One region of the Vibrio penaeicida genome, then DNA from elsewhere that is predicted to be linked to it. Evidence: riboswitches for the same ligand, from Rfam matches in the RefSeq annotation. Region 1 holds a riboswitch; the other holds the start of a gene.
What was found. Region 1 has a riboswitch for cyclic di-GMP ahead of LDO37_RS04025 (hypothetical protein). Riboswitches for the same ligand answer to the same signal wherever they lie in the genome.

Region 1 (10,140 bases):
TTGTGATTAGATAATTGTTCTCTAGCTCAGTTTCAATGACTTCCCAGCGGCTCGCACGGATACCATTGTCAACACAAGAAAGTTTAACTTTCACTAAGCCTTGCTCTGCCCAACGCTCGTAGTCCCAGTTGTTCGCAGTGTACTCGTCCAGTCTTAGACGCTTACCTTTGATAGGACAACCAGAGTATTTGCCGTTAGAAGCCATGTTGAACGTTGTGATGCCTTCTCTACCTACACCGTAGAAGTTCTTAGTATGTAGGATATTAAGAGGGTCGTAACGCCATGGTTCACTTGTCGCACGGTAACCTGCTTGGTCTACCACTACGTTACCAAGTGTAGAGTCCACTTCAAGGTTACAGCTGATAACTTCAGGTGCTGGCTCGCCACCATTCAAACAGTTAAGCAGCTCTTGGCTACCTGCTGGGAATAGCACTTCACAGGTTTCTTTATTTGGATTCACTTTCGTTACATGGGTACGTACTTTGTTCACCAAGATACCGTATGAATCAGGAAGACCTTTGTCTGCAATAGCAACTGCAGTGTGGAAGCGGTCTGCCGTAAATTTAATACGTGCAACGTAGAAACCGTGACCATCGCGGCTAGCGTTAGGAGCGGCTGGTAAGCTCACACGCTGACCATCAAAGCTTGCGTTTGAACCACCATCCAGTTTTGCTGATTCGATATCGCCACGAACCCATACTGCTACGTCACGGTATGCATTGTTGGAACTATTGTGATAGTTACGTTTAGTGTAACGAATTTCAACTTCGTACTCAGAGCCCGGTGTTGTTGGGATAAATGTACGTAAGTTTACTGTAGAAGCGTTGTTTTTAGGGTAAGACAAGTCGTAACGCTTACCGCTGACATAGATAGCAGGCTTGTGCTTCTGGCAGTGATAAGTATCTGAATCTAACTCTGTCAGATACTGTTTCTTTTGCTCCCACCAAGGAAGTGGGCTGCCGAAGTTATACGTTTTATGTTTACCGACTTCTGCGCGAGCTTCACATACTTGATCAACAAGGCGGCGGATTTCATCTACACCGATGCTGTTGCGAAGTTCATCAAATTGGTTTGAGCCCAGCATTTTTCTAAGTGTGTTCCAAGTCCAGCGGACTTCGAATAAGATGTTTTGATTGCTGGTGGTGTAAGCAGCTTTGTTACTTGGTGAAAGCGTTTGATTGGGTGATAGGTCAACGGTTGCCCAATAACCCCAAACTTGATTCTTGTAGCTGTTAAAGTCCTGTACGTACTCTTCAGCTTTTGGTTTGTTATTATCGATGACACTTGCGGGTACAAATGCTTGTGCTTGTGTGGCTGCAAATGCAACTAAGCCTGCAACTAAAAGTTTCAATTTCATTACTCTAAATTCCTTTGTGTTTTCGTCTCGGTAAAAACACTCAGCAATGCAGCCTACCTAAAAGCAAACACCCTAGAAGGTTGTTTAGGTACTGTCATTTTGCGCCCTCATCTCTCAATGAGTTAGCCCTAAGAGTCGCGGTAGAATACATGATCTCCATTCAAAAAAAATGCAGGAAAACAGGCATTCTCACATATGCTACTGATATCTTATATCAGAGATAGCTAATTTAGATTACGGGAATGAGAACCGAAGAGAAAAGGAACTGCATAACTCCGGGGTTGGAGGAGATTGAGTCATGCAGTTCAACCTAAGGTACTAGACCCTAAGACTTCTAATTTTCGATACGAAGGTTACGAACGTCATAACCATCACTTGCTGCGGAGTAACCAGGTTGGTCTTCCGGGATAAGGTGCGTTCTGTCTACGAAGCGAATCGCGCGAAGTAAACAAGACTGGTAATCATCATCGTTGAACACTTTATCTACTTTCTTATTAGTGATAAGTAGGTTATCTGGACGTTCAGTTTCTAATGTTTCCCAGCGTGCTACACGTATGTTGTTCTCGTCTAAGCATGCTAGTCGTACTTGAATCCAACCTTGCTCTGCAAAGCGAGTGTAATCCCAGTTGTTACCAGTGAACTCTTCTAATCTTAGTGTCTTGCCATAGATTGGACAGCCAGAATATTGACCATTGTTCGCTAGTCTCAAGGTTGAGATGCCACCTTTACCTACGCTGTAGTAGTTTTTCACGTGGAAAAGGTTGTTTGGATCGTAACGCCAAGGTTCGGCTTCAGCTCGATATCCCGCTTTATTTACCTTGAAGTTGCCTAACGTCTCGTCGACTTCTAGGTTACAGCTCAACATATCAGGTGTTTGTTCGCCACCAGAGGTGAGACATTTTTTCAGACCGCCGCTGTTTGGTGGGAAGAACAGCTCACAGGTTTCTTTAAAAGGATTAACCTCGGTAACTTCAGTTTGGATTTCATTGATCAATAGACCATACGAGTCTGGGTGACCACTGTCTGCTAATGCAATTGGTGTGTAGAATCGATTTGCTGTGAAGCTAATAGTCGCTACGTTGAATCCATCTTCTTGGTTGGCGTCAGAGATTGAAGGATTGGCTGGCAGGCGTACACGTTGTCCAGTAAAAGTAATATCGCCAACACCTTGCAGGGATGCTTCTTCAAGCGCTCCACGAACCCAAACATTCATGTTACGGTACGCTTGTGCTTCTGTAATCCCGAAACGGCTATAGTTGTAATTGCGTTTGTGGTACTTGATGGTCAGTGAGTATTTAGAACCTGGTGTTGTTGGAACAAAAGTACGCATATTCACAGTAGAAGATTTCTGTGGATAGGAAAGAGGATAAACAACACCGTTTACAGTAATATTTGGATTGTTGCGGTTACAGTGATAGATATCTGAATCCATCTCCGCGACATAGCCACCAACAGAAGGCGCACCGTAATTGTATGTGCGTTGTGTGCCTACTTCGATGCGAGCTTCACACTGTGTATCAATAAGCTGGCGAAGCTTTTGAACCCCAATTTTCTTTCTTAAAGTATTGAAAGCTTGCTTTCCTAACATGCGACGCATGGTGTTCCATGTCCAACGCACTTCAAATTGAAGTTCATCGCTGTCATTAACATATGACGCTTTATCTGAAGGGGTTAGGTCTGGTGTACTAGGTGTGAAATCCACGGTTCCCCAAGAACCTCGATCGGTCTGGTTAGCGAAACCGTTAAAGTTCTGAGTGTAAGTTTCTCCAGATACAGCAAATGTTGATACTGTCGCAAGAGCCAAAGTAGAGGCAGTTAAGAGCAATCGCTTAGTCATAACGTCCATTCCTTGTATTTATAGTGAGTGCGGTGCTTATCGAAATACCGCTTTTATAGACAATCCACTTAAAACTTTCTCCCCAAGTTCAAAGTGGTAAATTGGCAGCCTGTCGTTAACGGGTTTACCAATAAGTGTTGGGCGAAAAATAAGCTAAATAGGCAACTTCGCCTACATGATAAAAGTGTTAATTGATGAGGTGGAGGTCAGTCTGGGAAGTGAGTTTTCTAGTACTTTACTAAGCGCCATGAACTATGTAATAAAACCGTCATATATATCTATCTAATTTGCTTGATAAATATTGGTGGGGAAATAGGTGGTATCAATATTGATACCCTTTCAAGTATTACATACTTTGTTTGAACTAAAATTATAAAAAAGTACTTTTTTTGTCTTCTTATTGTGATCTTCTGTCAGTAATTTGATTGTTTTTTATGTTGACATCCGAGATTTTCACCGAAGAAAAGAAGAATTATTCGCTGAAAATGTCTTCTTGAAGTAACTTGATCTTAATGTGCGACTTAAAAACGGAGCCTTCATTGAATTCATCTTCATATTGGAACGAAACCCCTGTCTATTTTGCTTGGAAACAAGCACTGCATAATTGGATAGACCCGCAATCTCCGCAATATCTTTCACCAGAGAAGCGGGTGGCGGTGTTTGATTTAGATGGCACCATGTGGTGCGAGAAACCGTATTTTGCCGAAATCTTCTTTGTTATTGACAAGTTAAAAGTGGCTTTGCAAGAGGATTTGGATGAAACGGTTCGCTCTCAGGTTTCTAAAGCAGTAGCGCTGGCTGAAAAACAGTTTGCGGGTTCTGGGATGGTTTTAATCGATGCCTTTAACCTTGCATACCCTGATTACTCGAACACACAGTTGGAAATGATGAGTGGTGAATGGCTGGATAGAGCTAAACATCGCGATTTCTCTTGTTCTTATCTGGATCTCGCTTATCTACCTATGAAAGAGTGGATAGATGAACTTCATTCCCAGCAATTCACTTGTTACGTTTGTACTGGCAGTTCCGAACCATTTGTTCGTCCATGGATTGAAGCTGTGTTCGGTATTCATGCTGATAAGGTATTTGGATCTGAACTGTATGGTAAAAGTGGAGGTCAACCGATCGCACTCAATATAAATGAAGAGAAAGTGTGTTCTGTTGAGTCTCGTTGTGAAATCGCTCCAGTATTGGTGGTCGGGAATTCGGACGGCGACTTTGAATTGTTAGAGTGGACGTTAAAGAAGAATCCATCTGCTCAATGTTATGTGGTTGACCACGATGATCCCGAAAGAGAGTACCAATACTCTTTAAGCCACTCCATAGAACATTGGCTTGAGCAAGATAACACCCAGTTAACGCGTATTTCTATGAAGAATGATTGGTATCGTGTCTTTACAGACAACCATAAAAAAGTCTAACCTTTGAATCTGAAAATGTGTCCCCACTACTTATACTTGTACAAACTCGAAATGCAGAGTTCAAAGATCGAATTTCTTAACTAAGAAAGAAGAGTAACGCTCGTTGAGAAGAAGGTAAGGTAGCCGAATGGCAAACCTTTTCAAGGTAATGGAGTGTTTTCAAGGTAATGGAGTGTAACGGGGCATGGTGAGTTAACGCGTATTCATCAAATTGAAAAACTTTTAAGGCTACTTTTTACTTCCAAGAGCTACTTTTTATTTCAAAATAATGTTAAAAAGTTTTTTTTCTACAAATGCACGCAAGGGTATCAGTCTTGACAGATTGTGATATACTCTGCGCGCATTTTATATCCTATTAATAGAGTAAGACAATGGCAGATTTATCGAAATACAGAAACATTGGTATTTTCGCGCACGTTGATGCGGGTAAAACCACAACGACTGAACGTATCCTTAAGCTTACTGGTCAGATCCACAAGACTGGTGAAGTTCACGATGGTGAATCAACAACTGACTTCATGGAACAGGAAGCTGAGCGCGGTATTACAATTCAGTCGGCTGCAGTAAGTTGTTTCTGGAACGATCACCGTCTAAACGTTATCGATACTCCTGGACACGTTGACTTCACAGTTGAAGTATACCGTTCTCTTAAAGTACTTGATGGCGGTATCGGTGTATTCTGTGGTTCTGGTGGTGTTGAGCCTCAGTCAGAAACTAACTGGCGTTACGCGAACGAATCAGAAGTATCTCGTCTTATCTTCGTAAACAAACTGGACCGTATGGGTGCAGATTTCTACAACGTTGTTGATCAGGTGAAGAACGTACTTGGTGCTAACCCACTAGTTATGGTTCTACCAATCGGTCGCGAAGATGAGTTCGTTGGTGTTGTTGACCTACTAAGCAAAAAAGCTTACGTATGGGACGATTCTGGTCTTCCAGAAAACTACGAAATCCAAGATATCCCAGCTGATATGGTTGACGACGTAGAACAGTACCGTGAAGAGCTAATCGAAACGGCTGTAGAGCAAGACGACGACCTAATGGAAGCGTACATGGAAGGTGAAGAGCCTTCTATCGAAGACATCAAGCGTTGTATCCGTAAAGGTACTCGTGATCTAGCGTTCTTCCCAACATTCTGTGGTTCTGCATTTAAGAACAAGGGTGTTCAGATCGTTCTTGACGCTGTAGTTGATTACCTACCATCTCCAACAGAAGTTGATCCTCAGCCTCTAACAGACGCTGAAACAGGTGAACCAACTGGTGAAGTTGCAACAGTATCTGCAGACGAGCCACTACGTGCTCTAGCATTTAAGATCATGGACGACCGCTTCGGTGCACTTACGTTCATCCGTATCTACTCTGGTGTACTTAACAAGGGTGATACAATCCTTAACTCTGCTACAGGTAAAACTGAGCGTATTGGCCGTATGGTTGAGATGCAAGCAGATGAGCGTAACGAACTGACTTCTGCACAAGCGGGTGACATCATCGCTGTAGTAGGTATGAAGAACGTTCAAACTGGTCACACGCTATGTGATCCTAAGCACGAGTGTACGCTTGAGCCAATGATCTTCCCAGAACCAGTAATCTCTATCGCTGTTGCTCCTAAGGACAAAGGCGGTTCTGAGAAAATGGGTATCGCTATCGGTAAGATGGTTGCAGAAGATCCATCATTCCAAGTTGAGACTGATGAAGATTCAGGTGAAACAATCCTTAAAGGTATGGGTGAACTTCACCTAGACATTAAGGTTGATATCCTTAAGCGTACTTACGGCGTAGACCTAATCGTTGGTCAACCTCAGGTAGCTTACCGTGAGACTATCACTCAAGCGATTGAAGATAGCTACACGCACAAGAAGCAGTCTGGTGGTTCTGGTCAGTTCGGTAAGATCGACTACCGTATCAAACCAGGTGAGCCAAACTCAGGCTTTACGTTCTCTTCAACAGTTGTTGGTGGTAACGTACCTAAAGAATTCTGGCCTGCAGTAGAGAAAGGCTTCGCGTCAATGATGGAAAACGGTGTTCTTGCTGGATTCCCAACTCTAGACGTTGAAGTTGAGCTATTCGACGGTGGCTTCCACGCAGTTGACTCATCTGCAATCGCATTTGAAATCGCAGCGAAAGGCGCATTCCGTCAGTCTATGCCTAAAGCGGGCGCTCAACTTCTAGAGCCAATCATGAACGTTGACGTGTTCACTCCAGAAGACAACGTTGGTGACGTAATCGGTGACCTTAACCGTCGTCGTGGTATGATCAAAGACCAACAAGCTGGTACTACTGGCGTACGTATCAAAGCTGATGTACCTCTATCTGAGATGTTTGGTTACATTGGTCACCTACGTACAATTACTTCTGGTCGTGGTCAGTTCTCTATGGAGTTCGCACACTACTCAGCATGTCCACAAAACGTTGCTGAAGAAGTAATCGCTAAAGTTAAAGAAGAGAAAGAGAAGAAGTAATTCTTTTCCTCTAACGTAACTTGAAAGCCCCGTCAGCCTTGCTGGCGGGGCTTTTGTTTTATTAGACGCTCTTTAAGTTTTGGATGCCATTAGGTTATGTGTTTTATGGGTTATGTTGTTCGTTTTCGAACGTAATGGCTTTGTGTAATAGCAGCGTTGAACGTTTGGCTCTCTACCAATTCAAAGTTGAGTGGTGCGCTTAGCTCTCCAAACAAAGGAGAACCTCCACCTAACAGCACAGGAATAGATGTTAAAATCAATTCGTCTATCAGATCTTCCGCTAAGAAATTTTGTATGGTGATCCCACCATCAATATACAAATCGTTAAATCCCTTTCTGTTTAAATCGTGAATCACCGTTTTCAAATCGCCGTTGATTAGAAAAATTTTATCTTCGTATCCTTTGGGCACTGACGCCATGGTGTGACTTAAAACAAAAACGGGTTTGATGTATGGCCAATCAACGCCAAAACTCAAAATGGTATCCAGCGTATTTCTTCCCATGATTAGACCGTCAACACGCTCCATCAGAGCTGAAAAGCCCATATCATTGCCCTCTGGAGTTGAAGCAGAGTTAAGCCAATCGAGATTGCCTTCTTTATCTGCAATATATCCATCGAGGCTGGTCGCAATAAAAACGATGTTTGCCATGAGTGATCTCCTTTTTTAAGGGGGAAGTAAGTGACTTGGCAAATAAGTCAGTTTAAATTATTCTACAGTGTAGAATTTTAATTAGAGTTTAAGAGAAAAGAGAAATGACTGTCAAGAAGAAGCGAGGACGTCCAACGGGCAACAAACCTCAATTGAATTCGGAAGCCATCCTTTCCACAGCAAAAGCGTTGTTAAAAGAGCAAGGAAAATTGCCGAGTATCAGAGGGGTAGCTACTGCCCTCGAGGTAGATGCGATGGCGATTTACTATTACTTTGAAAACAAGTATGCGTTGCTTGAAGCGATCACCACATCGCTTATTGAAGAGATCTACATGCCCACATCAACACTTGAATGGGAGGCAGAATTAAAGGCTTTGTGCGCGAGCTATGTTTCCCTATTGGATACCTATCCTGGTCTATTGGAAACCTTACTTACAATGAGCTCCACAAGCCCAGCGGAGGTGTTTTTTGAACGCTTTAAGTTGGTGACGCAGCCACTTGAACTCAACGATGAACAAGAAAAGCAGGCATTAGACTTATTGGGAGATTACTTGCATGGTTTTGCTTTAGCGATGAACTGCAATCAGGATAAAGACGCGCTAAATATACAGATGCTTGATGGCGCATTAGCTCTTTACTGTATCGCTCTAAAGAATATTCATCAGAGCGACTAGAGGGAGGAGAACTTAACTCACGTTCTGTGTTTTTTTCCATTCCACTTGAGCGAGTAGTCCGTTTCGATGATTGTTAACCCTTCACGACCAAGGCTACAAAATTCTTGCACTTGCTGCTGTATCCAAGTGGCAAATGTTTGGATTTTTTCACGGCGAAAGTAACCGGAGGGAGCACATAGAAAGTAATTAAACTTAGGCTTTAAGCCAACATCGCCAATTCGCACCAACTTTCCTTCTTGCAGATAACGATAAGCGAGGCTGTGTTTAACCAACGCCACGCCTTGTACAGATAATGCACCTTCTAAAACGAAATGCGAACCGTCGTATTGAAGGGTGGACTTTCCAGCTTCTATACCAAGTGTTTGCTGCCATAATTGCCAATCCATATCTGGCCACATATCTTCAATTAGATCGGCTTTACTTAGATCTTCAATAGTGTGGATCTGATGTTCTTTTTGGTAAAGCGGGTGGCAAACTGGGTATACCACTTCATCCATGAGCCAAATGCTTTCGACGTTTTTGTAATTCCCCGTTCCATAGCGAATGCATAAATCGACGCTGGAATCTTGGAAGGTAACCAATTCATTTTTGGGCTCGATAAGTAAAGCAATTTCTGGATGTCTTTCTCTGAAATGGCGAATTCTAGGTACAAGCCAATGTTGAGCAAAAGAAGGAAGCGTGGAAATGGATAAGCGATTTGGATCGGGATCTTGGTTTATTTGTCGAATCCCATCCTGTAAGTGTGCAAAGCCTTTTTGAGCTTGTCTGAATAACATTTCGCCTTCATGAGTTAAGTGAACTTTCCTATGCTGTCGGACAAATAACTCGGTTCCAAGCCATTCCTCAAGTAGCCTAATTTGTTGGCTAACTGCAGCTGCCGTTACAAATAAACGGCTAGCCGCTGCTTTAAAACTTCCCGATTCCCCAGCAATATAAAAATAGTAAAGCCCTTGAAGCGGCGGCATTTTATCTTTCACTTAAGTTTTCCTTAACTCAATGTCAATTTCTATCGTTTGTCTACGCACTTAATTTGATTAATTATTAACCCCGAAGCTTAAACTAATCAAGGAGGAAATGATGACTGTATCAGCGATTTATTCGGCACGAGTAGTGGCAAGAAAGCCGGCAGATTTGATTAAGAAAATTTTCTCTGAGATTAAGCGATGGCATCAAAATTACCACACGCGCAAGCAGATGGCGGAAATTCCTGAGTATTTGCTTGATGATCTCGGCTTAACTAAAGAACAAGTTTACAAAGAATCTCATCGGTCGTTTTGGGATTAACTCCAAGTTAGCGACCTTCCTGTATCCCGTTTTGTTGTCGGCGTAGGAGCTAACAAAACGCTTAATGTGTCGCGCACTCAGCATGATTATCATGCTGAGTTTTTTCTTTTTTGGCGGCAATCTTTTTGCTGCAAAATCACATCGAAAGATCAACAGAGCCTAGGGCTACGTTCTCTGAAATAGTGGATACTTCGAAATGCATCCAATCTGAGAAGGCTTTGATTCGGTCACGACGTGGAGAACTCGGGTCGGAATACAAATGAAATTTCAGCCCCGGTGTCATACCGATATCAAAAGGTTTTACAAGTAAGCCACGTTCAATGTAATCAGATGCTAAACATTCCGTTGCTAAACAAGCTCCGTGACCTGCAATGACGGCATTCATGGCTAAATCAAAAGTGCCTACTTCCATCCATTGAATGAATGATTTTTCCATTTTTATATCGACAAGTTTAAAC
Region 2 (10,140 bases), 580 kb from region 1:
AACAGATTGCTCTTCTAAAATTGCGCGCATTTGCTCGCCACTTTCAGCTTCGCTAACTTGATAGCCTTCGTTCTGGAAATAGCCCACCAGCTTGCTACGGGTAACCACATCGTCTTCTACGACTAATACGTGATAGCTCATCTACACCACTTTCTTTTGTATTTATAAGGATATATAAGGTATTTGTTCGACTTTAATGTAAATATAAAGACAAACTTGCCACAGTCTATTTGCGACTCTTTATATTCTATTCACAAAAAGTTACATTTCTAGCGAATTCGTTAAAAAGAAGGCAATTTCCTAACTTTTATTGATTCAAAGCAACCAATTTGGCTCCTATTCATAACCTGATTTTTATTTTCATTTCTTGCCATACTTTAGATTAGTTCTGTTCATCTTAATTCGTTAGAATTGCGCCAATAACCTCATACGGAGCGGCAACGCTATGCAAGAAACAAAAGCATTCAACGAAAAGCGCGCAGAGATTTACTGGTGGCTTTCTAGCCTTTTTGCTCATGAACTGAAACAAGAAGAGTTGGAGCATTACCACACGGCTGAAATCAGGGGCTTCATTAGCGGTCTTGCAGAAAACGAAACCTTAAAACCGGCGGCTCAGCAACTTATCGAATCCCTGAATAAACTCCAAGATAGAGAAGATGCTCAGTTAGAACTCGCTGCGGATTTTTGTGGCCTATTTCTGACCACAGATAAAAAAGCGGCCTTGCCATACGCCTCAATCTACAAATCTGGTCTGCTCAATGATGAACCAGCGAAACAAATGGAATCATTGTTAAGAGAAAAAGGTGTCTCTTTGCTAGAGGGGTTTAACGAGCCAGCAGATCACCTCGCCATTCAATTGGACTTTTTGGGTAACCTCATTATTCGCTCAAACGAATTAAAAACGAACGAGCAGTTTGAAGATGCACTGCGAGAACAGCTGTGGTTCATAAATACGCATCTCATGACTTGGCTTCCAATATTTAACAAGAACTGCAAAAATTATGATGGCTTTGGGTTCTACGCAGCTTTGTCACAATTGCTTGTGAGTTTTGTCGAACTAGACCGCCAATATATTTCTGGCGAGTAAACCGGCAAGGTGGGATATCTTGATAGTATTGAGCTCGAAGACTTTACTTAGGTATTGAGCTAATTTGTTTTAAATATAAAACAGCACCCTTAAAAAATATTAGGATTCCTCATAAATGTGACACTTGGTATAATTTTTTACGATTCACTCCATTGTCACATAGGAAATTAAAGACTAAGATCGTGATCGCAAACGATAAAATATGAAACGCTGAAAAGCATTAACTAAGCCGCTGTATTAATAGCGGTTTTTGTGTTTTTAGTCGATTTTAATAACACAATGAAATCCGCCTTGCTGAAAACATTAGCTACTTTAAATTTAGCACCTTACCCCTTAGCTCGGCTCTACAGGATATTTGTTTTATGGCCACTATTAAAGATGTCGCACGACTTGCCGGAGTATCAACTACAACGGTTTCGCATGTTATAAATAAAACACGCTTTGTTGCTGAAACTACACAAGAGAAAGTTAAAAAAGCAGTAGAAGAACTAAACTATGCACCGAGCGCTGTTGCACGTAGCTTAAAGTGCAACACGACTCGTACTATAGGTATGTTAGTTACACAGTCTTCTAATCCATTCTTTGCAGAAGTCGTCGATGGCGTTGAAAGTTACTGTTATCGCCAAGGCTACACGTTGATCTTGTGCAACACCGGCGGGATATATGAAAAGCAACGGGATTATATTCGTATGCTTGCTGAGAAGCGTGTAGATGGCATCTTGGTCATGTGCTCAGATTTAACTGAAGATCTTCGTGAAATGCTTGATGCGCACTCATCCATTCCAAAAGTGATCATGGATTGGGGTCCAGAGAGTTCCCAAGCCGATAAGATAATAGATAACTCTGAGGAAGGTGGTTACTTAGCGACAAAATATCTTTTAGACAATGGTCATACCGATATTGCCTGTCTTACTGGCCATGAAGAAAAAGTGGCTTGTATTGAACGGGTCATTGGCTACAAGCGAGCGCTGAGAGAATACGATATTGAATTCAAGCAAGAACGCATACTTGTCGGCAACTTCGAATGTGATACCGCTGTCTTAGCGGCGGACAAGATCCTTGCTATGGAAAACAGACCAACAGCCGTTTTCTGCTTTAATGATCTTATGGCACTCGGGGTCATTAGCCGTCTTCAAGAGAACGGTGTCCGTGTTCCTGATGACATTTCGATCATTGGATACGACAATATTGAGCTATCAGGATACTTTTCTCCTCCTCTGACAACCGTCCACCAGCCTAAGCGCCGAGTGGGTAAAACGGCATTTGAAATCCTTCTCCAAAGAATCAAAGACAAAGAACACGATAAACGCATCTTCGAGATGCATCCTGAAATCGTAGAGAGAAGTTCTGTTAAAAAGTTAAATTAAATTAGTTAATTCTAATTAAGCCTGGCTATATGTCAGGCTTTTTGCTTTATTGCCCAAATAAGAAACAATATTTATATCTGTACATTTATTTTTTGAAGGCAGATCACACATAAAGCATTTTGATGTGATGCTTGTTCCGGTTTTTCTCTATGATTTTATTGTCACGCACAGGGCAAACCATTTGAAAAAGTGGGACGCAAAGCTTCCGGCCTAAATGGATTTATTTGAAATCAATATGGTAGCGGGGTTGCCGATGGTAAATATGCATACTTCTTTTCCAGAGTTAACCAAACTCTGACATCTGACTGCATCACTTTGCTATTTTTTCTCGGACCTGAACTTAGTAGTGGCATAACTTCTTTAGCCGAGACAGTACAGCATGGATAAACCAATACTTAAAAACTCATTGAAGCTATTTGAACCATTAGGGACGATAAAATCACGTTCTATGTTTGGTGGTTTTGGCGTTTTCGCCGATGACACTATGTTCGCCTTAGTCGTTCAAAACACTTTACACATCAGAGCTGACTCAAAAAGTGCTCAAAAGTTCGAACAACAAGGTTTAAAACCTTATGTGTACAAGAAGCGCGGGTTTCCGGTTGTCACCAAGTATTTTGCACTCCCAGAAACCAGTTGGGATAATACCAATGACATCATAGAGAAAGCTTCTCTAGCGCTGAAAGTTGCAAGAACAGAGAAACAAAAGCAAGCCGAAACCAAACCAACGCGTTTGAAAGACTTGCCTAATTTACGTTTGGGTACAGAAAGAATGCTCAAAAAAGCAGGAATCTCTTCCGTTCAGGAGTTACAAAACTTCGGTTCTGTTGAAGCCTTCAAAGCCATCAAGCAGACTCATTCAAGCGATGTTGGCTTAGAGCTACTATGGGCTCTAGAGGGTGCAATTAATGGCACTCACTGGTCCGTGATTCCTCAAGATAGACGTGATGAATTAATGAAACGCTTAAGTTAGTTAAACCTTCATGCTAAAAAAGCCTCCTTTGGAGGCTTTTTTATTGCTGAAATTCACAGTTTATCTATCCTGCACAGACCCTTATGGGCGACTTGCTGTCATAATTAAAACTCATTGACTATATTGGACGAACTATGAAGGTGTACTCTACTGCGCTCCCGACAGAAGCTCATATTGTATGTGAGCTGTTAAAGGCACAGGGAATCGATGTTGAAGTTCGTGGTGAAGGTCTATTTGGCTTGCAAGGTGAGCTTCCATTTGGTCCAGACACCGAACCATATATTTGGTTAAACAACGAATTTCAGTACGACAAAGCCAAAAAGATTGTGAAGTCTTATACCGATCAAACCGCTAACCAATCAAAACCAAACTGGTGCTGTCCGAAATGCGATGAATGGATAGAAGCTCAGTTTGGTGCCTGTTGGAACTGTGGGCACCACGTCAGCGAGCATGCTGACGAATAAACCCTATCGATTTTTCATTAAAAATATCTGGTTTTTCCACATTGCACACATGACCACAATCAGGAATTTCAATCAACGCACTGCGTTTATGAATCCTCACCATTTCTTTGACTGGACGAAGAAACATATAATCTCTATCTCCCATCAGATATAACGTTGGAATCGGGATTTCTTTTTCACGGAAATATTTCATCAACGGGTTTACATCTGCTGCCAAGGTGTACCAACGCTTAAATTCTTTTTGACACAGCTTTTTCGCTTCTCTAACAAATAAATGCCGCGATTCTTTTTGGTTTTTTTGTGGCATGACTATGTAAGCAAACAAGCTGTACAACCACATGTAAGGAATGAAGTGTTTGCTCCAATCTCCCACCTTAACCAACACCTGTGAACGAATATCAAACCGAGTTACCGCCCCACCCAATACCATGGTAGATACTCGATCTGAGGCTATCTCGGCAAGGTTTCGCACAATGATGGTTCCTAAAGACATACCAACAAAGTGAGCAGATTGAATTTTTAAATGATCCAATACTTGCAAGATATCTTGGCAGATATCTTTGAACGTATAGCCTTTTTTAAGGAGATCTTGAATAACATTGTTCGACCGCCCATGACCTCTGAGATCAATAAGCAATAAATTAAAATGCTGCTTGTAGGCTTTAATCTGCTTAAACCAAATGGAAGAGCTACCACCAGCACCATGAACAAAGACCACCCACTCATTACTGGTGGGGTGGTTATAAGTCTTGTGAAATAACAAAGGGTTCGACATCGCTTAACAAATATTATGAATCTTTCTAGTTCTATTAGGTAAAAGCTTACCACAATATGAGTAAATTGGGTGGTCAAGCTCCTCCTACCATAGAAAAGCCTCTCAATTTTCATTGAGAGGCTATTGTCATCAGAGGTTTTACGCAAACAGGCTACACTCAACCCGCTCTTGTTTTACAGCAGCGCAGCCTGATACATATTCACATACTCGTTAGCCGATGCTTCCCAACTAAACTCCGTATTCATTGCATTCAAACGAACGCGCTGAACCTCATCGGGTTGCTGCAAGTATAGAATCAACGCTCGTTGCATCGCGATCAACAATGCTTCTGGTGTTGGGTCTAAGAAACTGAAGCCAGTCGCAAGTTTTTCATCCGTGTCGTAATCAACCACAGTATCTTTTAAACCGCCCACTTCGCGTACAATCGGAAGCGTTCCGTAAGCCATACTATAGATCTGGTTCAACCCACATGCTTCAAACTCTGAAGGCATCAGGAAGAAATCTGATCCAGCTTCAACCAAGTGTGCTAAGCGATTGTTGTAAGCTTCAATAAACGAAAATTTGTTTGAGTATCGACTCGCGGCCTCATGAAGTTTTGCAGCCACTTGAGGCTCACCCGTGCCTACGATAACTAGCTGAACGTCATTTCGCAAAAACTGCTCTATGATAGGCAAAAGGTAGTGGAACCCCTTTTGGTGTGTTAAACGACAAACCATCCCAAAGACAGGCAGCTCTTTTGTTGGCAACCCAACCTCTTCCTGCAATTGGCATTTATTGAGTTGTTTACCCTTCACCATACTCGAAGCTTCAGCCTCATAATGGTGATCTAGGTATTTGTCCGTCTTCGGATCCCATTCACTATAATCGCAACCATTAAGAATCCCGTATAGGTCTGCACTGCGATGAACAAAATCGTCCACCATTCCGTGTGACCCTAACGTGGTCATCAGTTCTGCGGCATAATTAGGGCTAACAGCATTCACTTTGTCCGCAAACGCAACACCTGCGCGTAGCATACTGATGCGATCTTGACCGTATTGCAGTCGCTCTAAACCAGACAGGTTCAACTCAGGAATAATTTCCAAGTCGTGATAGGTATAGACCCCCTTAAAAATCGCGTTGTGTACAGTTAAAACACTTCTAATGGAGCGAAAGCGCTCATCATGTTCATAGCGAGTTTTTAATAAGAACGGTACTAACCCTGTATGCCAGTCATTGGCATGGATAATGTCTGGTTTTATTCCGAGTTTAGGGAGAATATCGAGGCAAGCGGAGGCAAAAAAACCGAAACGCTCTCCGTTATCTGGATACGCCTGATTGGATTCCGCATACAATTCACTGCGATCAAAATACTTATGGCATTCAACGGCATATACAGGAACACCATCTAGCGATAACTTCTTTACTTGATAGTGAACATGTGGCCAGAAATCTAACTCTGTATTGAGTACAACTTCGGCACTTTCTAACCCAGGTAAGGTTCGATAACCCGGAATAACTATCGATACATCATGCCCTAGAACTTGAAGGGCTTTAGGTAGGGCTTTGGCAACATCTGCCAAGCCACCACTTTTCACCAAGCCTTCGGCTTCAGAAACCGTAAACCAGATATTCATTCGATCCATACTAGAACCCAACTTTCGTTCCTTTCTTGATGACGACTACACCGTCAGGGGAAACGTGGAAGCGCTGAGCATCAAGCTCTAGATCTTCACCAATAATCGTCCCTGGAGCAATTTCGACATCTTTATCAATAATGGTTCGACGTATTTTACAACCTGCACCAATTTTTACATCACCTAAAAGGATAGATTCACTAATAATCGAACCACTCGCAATGTTACTACGATAGCCTAGAACAGATTTGTGAATAGATGATCCTTGAATGTAGCTGCCGCCAGACACTAAGCTGTCATTGACACGTACACGACAATCGTCATTAGTATCAACAAACGTTGCTGGTGGCAAAGGGGGGTAATAGGTATGCAATGGCCAGCTTCGGTTATACAGAGAAAACTCAGGATCTTTTTCAAGTAGATCCATATGCGCAGCCCAATAAGAATCTATCGTGCCGACATCTCTCCAGTAAGTAGAACCCTTTTCACCATTTATTTTGTTGGTAGAGAAATCGTAAACATACACTTCTCCGGATGGAAACATCTTTGGAATAATGTCTTTACCAAAGTCATGGCTGGATGTTTCACTGTCTGCATCTTCACGTAACTCTTTGCACAATGAGTCTGCGTCGAAAATGTAGTTCCCCATCGAAACTAACGCTTCCTCGGGGCTACCTGGAATGGACTTTGGATTTTCTGGTTTTTCTTCAAAACCAATCATTTTTCCATTTTTATCTACCTCAATAACACCGAATTGCGACGCCTCTTTGAGCGGCATTCGCAAAGCTGAAACCGTAAGTTTTGCTTCCATTCGCTTATGAAAGTCAAGCATTTGCCTGATATCCATTTTGTAGATATGGTCTGAACCAAAAATGCAAACTTGATCAGGTTGCGCTAATTCGATAAACCGAATGTTTTGGTAGATAGCATCTGCCGTACCCTCATACCAACGTTTACCGTCACGCATTTGAGCAGGAATAGGGTCGATGAACCTGTCTGTAATACCCGACAAATTCCAACCTTTCTTCATATGCAAATAAAGGGATTGAGATTTAAATTGCGTGAGAACATAAATTCTCATTAAATCTGCGTTTACAAAGTTATTCAGAGCGAAATCTATCAGGCGATAGCTTCCTCCGAAAGGCACCGAGGGTTTACTGCGTGATCCTGTTAGGGGTCTTAGTCTAGAACCTTCCCCACCCGCAAGAATCATTCCTAATACACCAGCCATTATATATCTCCATATCTTATAGTTTTATGCCCGCACTAACGAAATACGTGTGTTTCGATTGTTGGGTCATACGTCCATGTGCAGAGACAGTGTTCTGCTCCGAGTTGAACCACGACATTACATGCGTCGCACTTTGTGTAACGTATGTGCAACCCCACGAAAATCTCTTGGAGAGATAACTGCCACTCACATAGTGAGCCTGATTCGTAAGCTTTAAGAAATGGAAGCTATTAATAACTTTCTCATTCCATCAGGCAAATCAAGCGAAAAATACTGATATTGTTCATATTTATTATTTTGCACTTTTATATTTATACTTTACGAAGTGCGATTTATGAGCTTATTTTTAACTCAATGCATATGCAATTACAATCATTATTTTGCGATCCATGCCAACAATTGTGCGACAACAAGCAAACGTTTGCTTTCCGTTGGAGATTCGTTAATTAATTGTTTTTAACTGGTGCATTCATGCACTGTTTTTGTGCAAGTAACGCTTGGAACGAATTAGCATCAATAGGGGGACTAAAATAAAAACCTTGGCTAAATTCACACTGTTTTGCTTCTAAATACTCGTATTGAGATAAGGTTTCGATTCCCTCGGCCACAATACTTAAACCCATGTTATGTGCGATAGAAATAATCGCATCTAACAGTACGGTAGGCTCTTGAGGTTCATCGATTCTTGCCACAAATGAGCGGTCAATTTTTAATTTTGTCAGTGGTAATTCATTCAAATAGCTCAAGCTCGAATAACCCGTTCCAAAATCATCAAGTGCAATTTTTATTCCTAAATCTTTTAGTTGTCCTATTTTCGCAATAACATCAGTATAACTTGCCAATAATGACGTTTCGGTGACTTCCAGTGTGAGGTGTTGTGGAGGGAGTTTGTAGCGTTCTAGTATTTCTTTAATATTTGACACAAAGCCTGCATCATTAATTTGAAGAGCGGATAAGTTAACAGCAATGTCTTTGATCCCTAGCCCTTCATCTAGCCAGACTTTCAATTGAGATATGGCTTCCTCTAAGACCCAGTTCCCTATTTCTAGAATTAAACCTGAATCTTCAGCCACTGGTATAAAGTGAGAGGGCGGAATCAAACCTTTTTCTGGGTGATTCCATCTCACTAAAGCTTCGGCCGACTCAACCAATTGCGACCGATTGTTTAAGATTGGTTGATACACCAGCTTGAACTCATTATTGGTAATTGCGCGCCTTAACTCACTTTCTGTTTCAAATTGGGCGCTTCCAATTTCTGACATGGAGGGTTGATAAAAATTAATCGCTTTGTTTTTCTCTTTTTTACCAAAGAATATGGCCAAATCAGCAAGACGTATCAGTTCAGAGGGGGATTCGACGGGTTTGTCCGATAATGTTACCCCACAATTTATTTGAGTCGAATAAGTGCTGGTTCCGAGTTCAATTGGGCGTGCAATTTCGCTTATCAACTCTTCCAGCCTCGCACTCACTCGCGCCTCACCAACAAATGGAAGAACATAGATAAACTCATTACCTCCCCATCTTGCAAACCCTTCGTCTCTTTGTAATTTTTCACTAATACGCTCAGATAACTCGACCAAAAGCATATCGCCATATTCGTGCCCGTAATGGTCATTAACCAGTTTAAACCCTTTTATATCTAGAAGCGCGACTGAGAACTCTACTTCCTTCGTAAGGCGGTCAGAGATAAGCTGTAAGGCAGAATAGCGGTTAGGTAACCCTGTCAAGCTATCGTAGCGTGCGTGATACTCAAGTTCTCGTTGATACTCGACATGCTGCGTTACATTTTCAAATAGCCCCAAAATACTCGATAGGTCACCAGCATCGTCATAGATTGCGGAAAAACACCACTTGAGGACTTTTTCTCCACCAAGATCATCACGATAACCAATCTCTATACGTTTACTACTGTCTTTACCGTGTTGATAGAGCTTCAAAAATGGCTCAATTGACCACATATGCCGCTTTAGAAGAACCGGCAGTTGGTTAATTTTTCTACCTTCCACTTCATCCTGCTCTAGCTGGAATATGGTTTCGCAGAGCGTCGACCACCTTTGAATTCTGAGGTTTGTGTCCCACTCAACCACCCCAAACGGTGAGTTATCCAATAAGCTATTTAAGCGATTATAAGCCTGATTAAGATGGGCACCTTGCTCAATAAGTTGGTGTTTTAATTCATCCTGCTCTATAAGAACACGGTCAAATTGCTCACAAAAACCTTCTAATTCATCAAGCTTTGCTGGTGCTCCTGAAGAAAAGTCATCAACATACTGTTTACTTCTTCTCAGCAGCTCAAAAACAGGTTTTAAAACCGTACTCGAAAAACCCCACCAAATTATGGCGATAGCCATCAAATAACCAAAAACCAGAAACAAAATATTTCCTACCAAGTTTTCAAAAACAACTTGAGAGAAACCCCTAGAAGAAAGGGATATGACTATCTTTGGGGAAGAAGGAATATTAGGAAATAGTACCCGTTTTATTTCGATTTTCAGCCGCTCATCAGAAATAACATTTTCGGGCTTTAACCCATTTGTAGCCAATACGTTTTTGTGGACATCGACCAAGTTAATGGATGCGCTGTAAGGGATATCCATCTGTAGCAATTTACTTTGCCACCAATCAAATGA

Region 2: linked by a shared signal. The riboswitch ahead of LDO37_RS06695 (TfoX/Sxy family DNA transformation protein) and the one ahead of LDO37_RS04025 (hypothetical protein) in region 1 are both predicted to bind cyclic di-GMP.

The regions. Positions count from the first base shown of each region.
Region 1 is NZ_AP025144.1:843,208-853,347, forward strand. Features, by position in the region: gene LDO37_RS04025 (hypothetical protein) at 1-1,357, opposite strand, end outside; cyclic di-GMP riboswitch class I at 1,397-1,495, opposite strand; gene LDO37_RS04030 (hypothetical protein) at 1,692-3,194, opposite strand; gene LDO37_RS04035 (haloacid dehalogenase-like hydrolase) at 3,734-4,615, shown strand; gene fusA (elongation factor G) at 4,987-7,074, shown strand; gene LDO37_RS04045 (dihydrofolate reductase family protein) at 7,185-7,724, opposite strand; gene LDO37_RS04050 (TetR/AcrR family transcriptional regulator) at 7,829-8,398, shown strand; gene LDO37_RS04055 (LysR substrate-binding domain-containing protein) at 8,416-9,363, opposite strand; gene LDO37_RS04060 (DUF1127 domain-containing protein) at 9,473-9,682, shown strand; gene LDO37_RS04065 (LysR substrate-binding domain-containing protein) at 9,819-10,140, opposite strand, start outside.
Region 2 is NZ_AP025144.1:1,424,916-1,435,055, reverse strand. Features, by position in the region: gene torR (two-component system response regulator TorR) at 1-141, opposite strand, end outside; gene torD (molecular chaperone TorD) at 446-1,087, shown strand; gene purR (HTH-type transcriptional repressor PurR) at 1,450-2,454, shown strand; cyclic di-GMP riboswitch class I at 2,616-2,709, shown strand; gene LDO37_RS06695 (TfoX/Sxy family DNA transformation protein) at 2,834-3,424, shown strand; gene LDO37_RS06690 (putative signal transducing protein) at 3,559-3,888, shown strand; gene LDO37_RS06685 (alpha/beta fold hydrolase) at 3,866-4,663, opposite strand; gene glgA (glycogen synthase GlgA) at 4,837-6,288, opposite strand; gene glgC (glucose-1-phosphate adenylyltransferase) at 6,290-7,510, opposite strand; gene LDO37_RS06670 (bifunctional diguanylate cyclase/phosphodiesterase) at 7,957-10,140, opposite strand, start outside.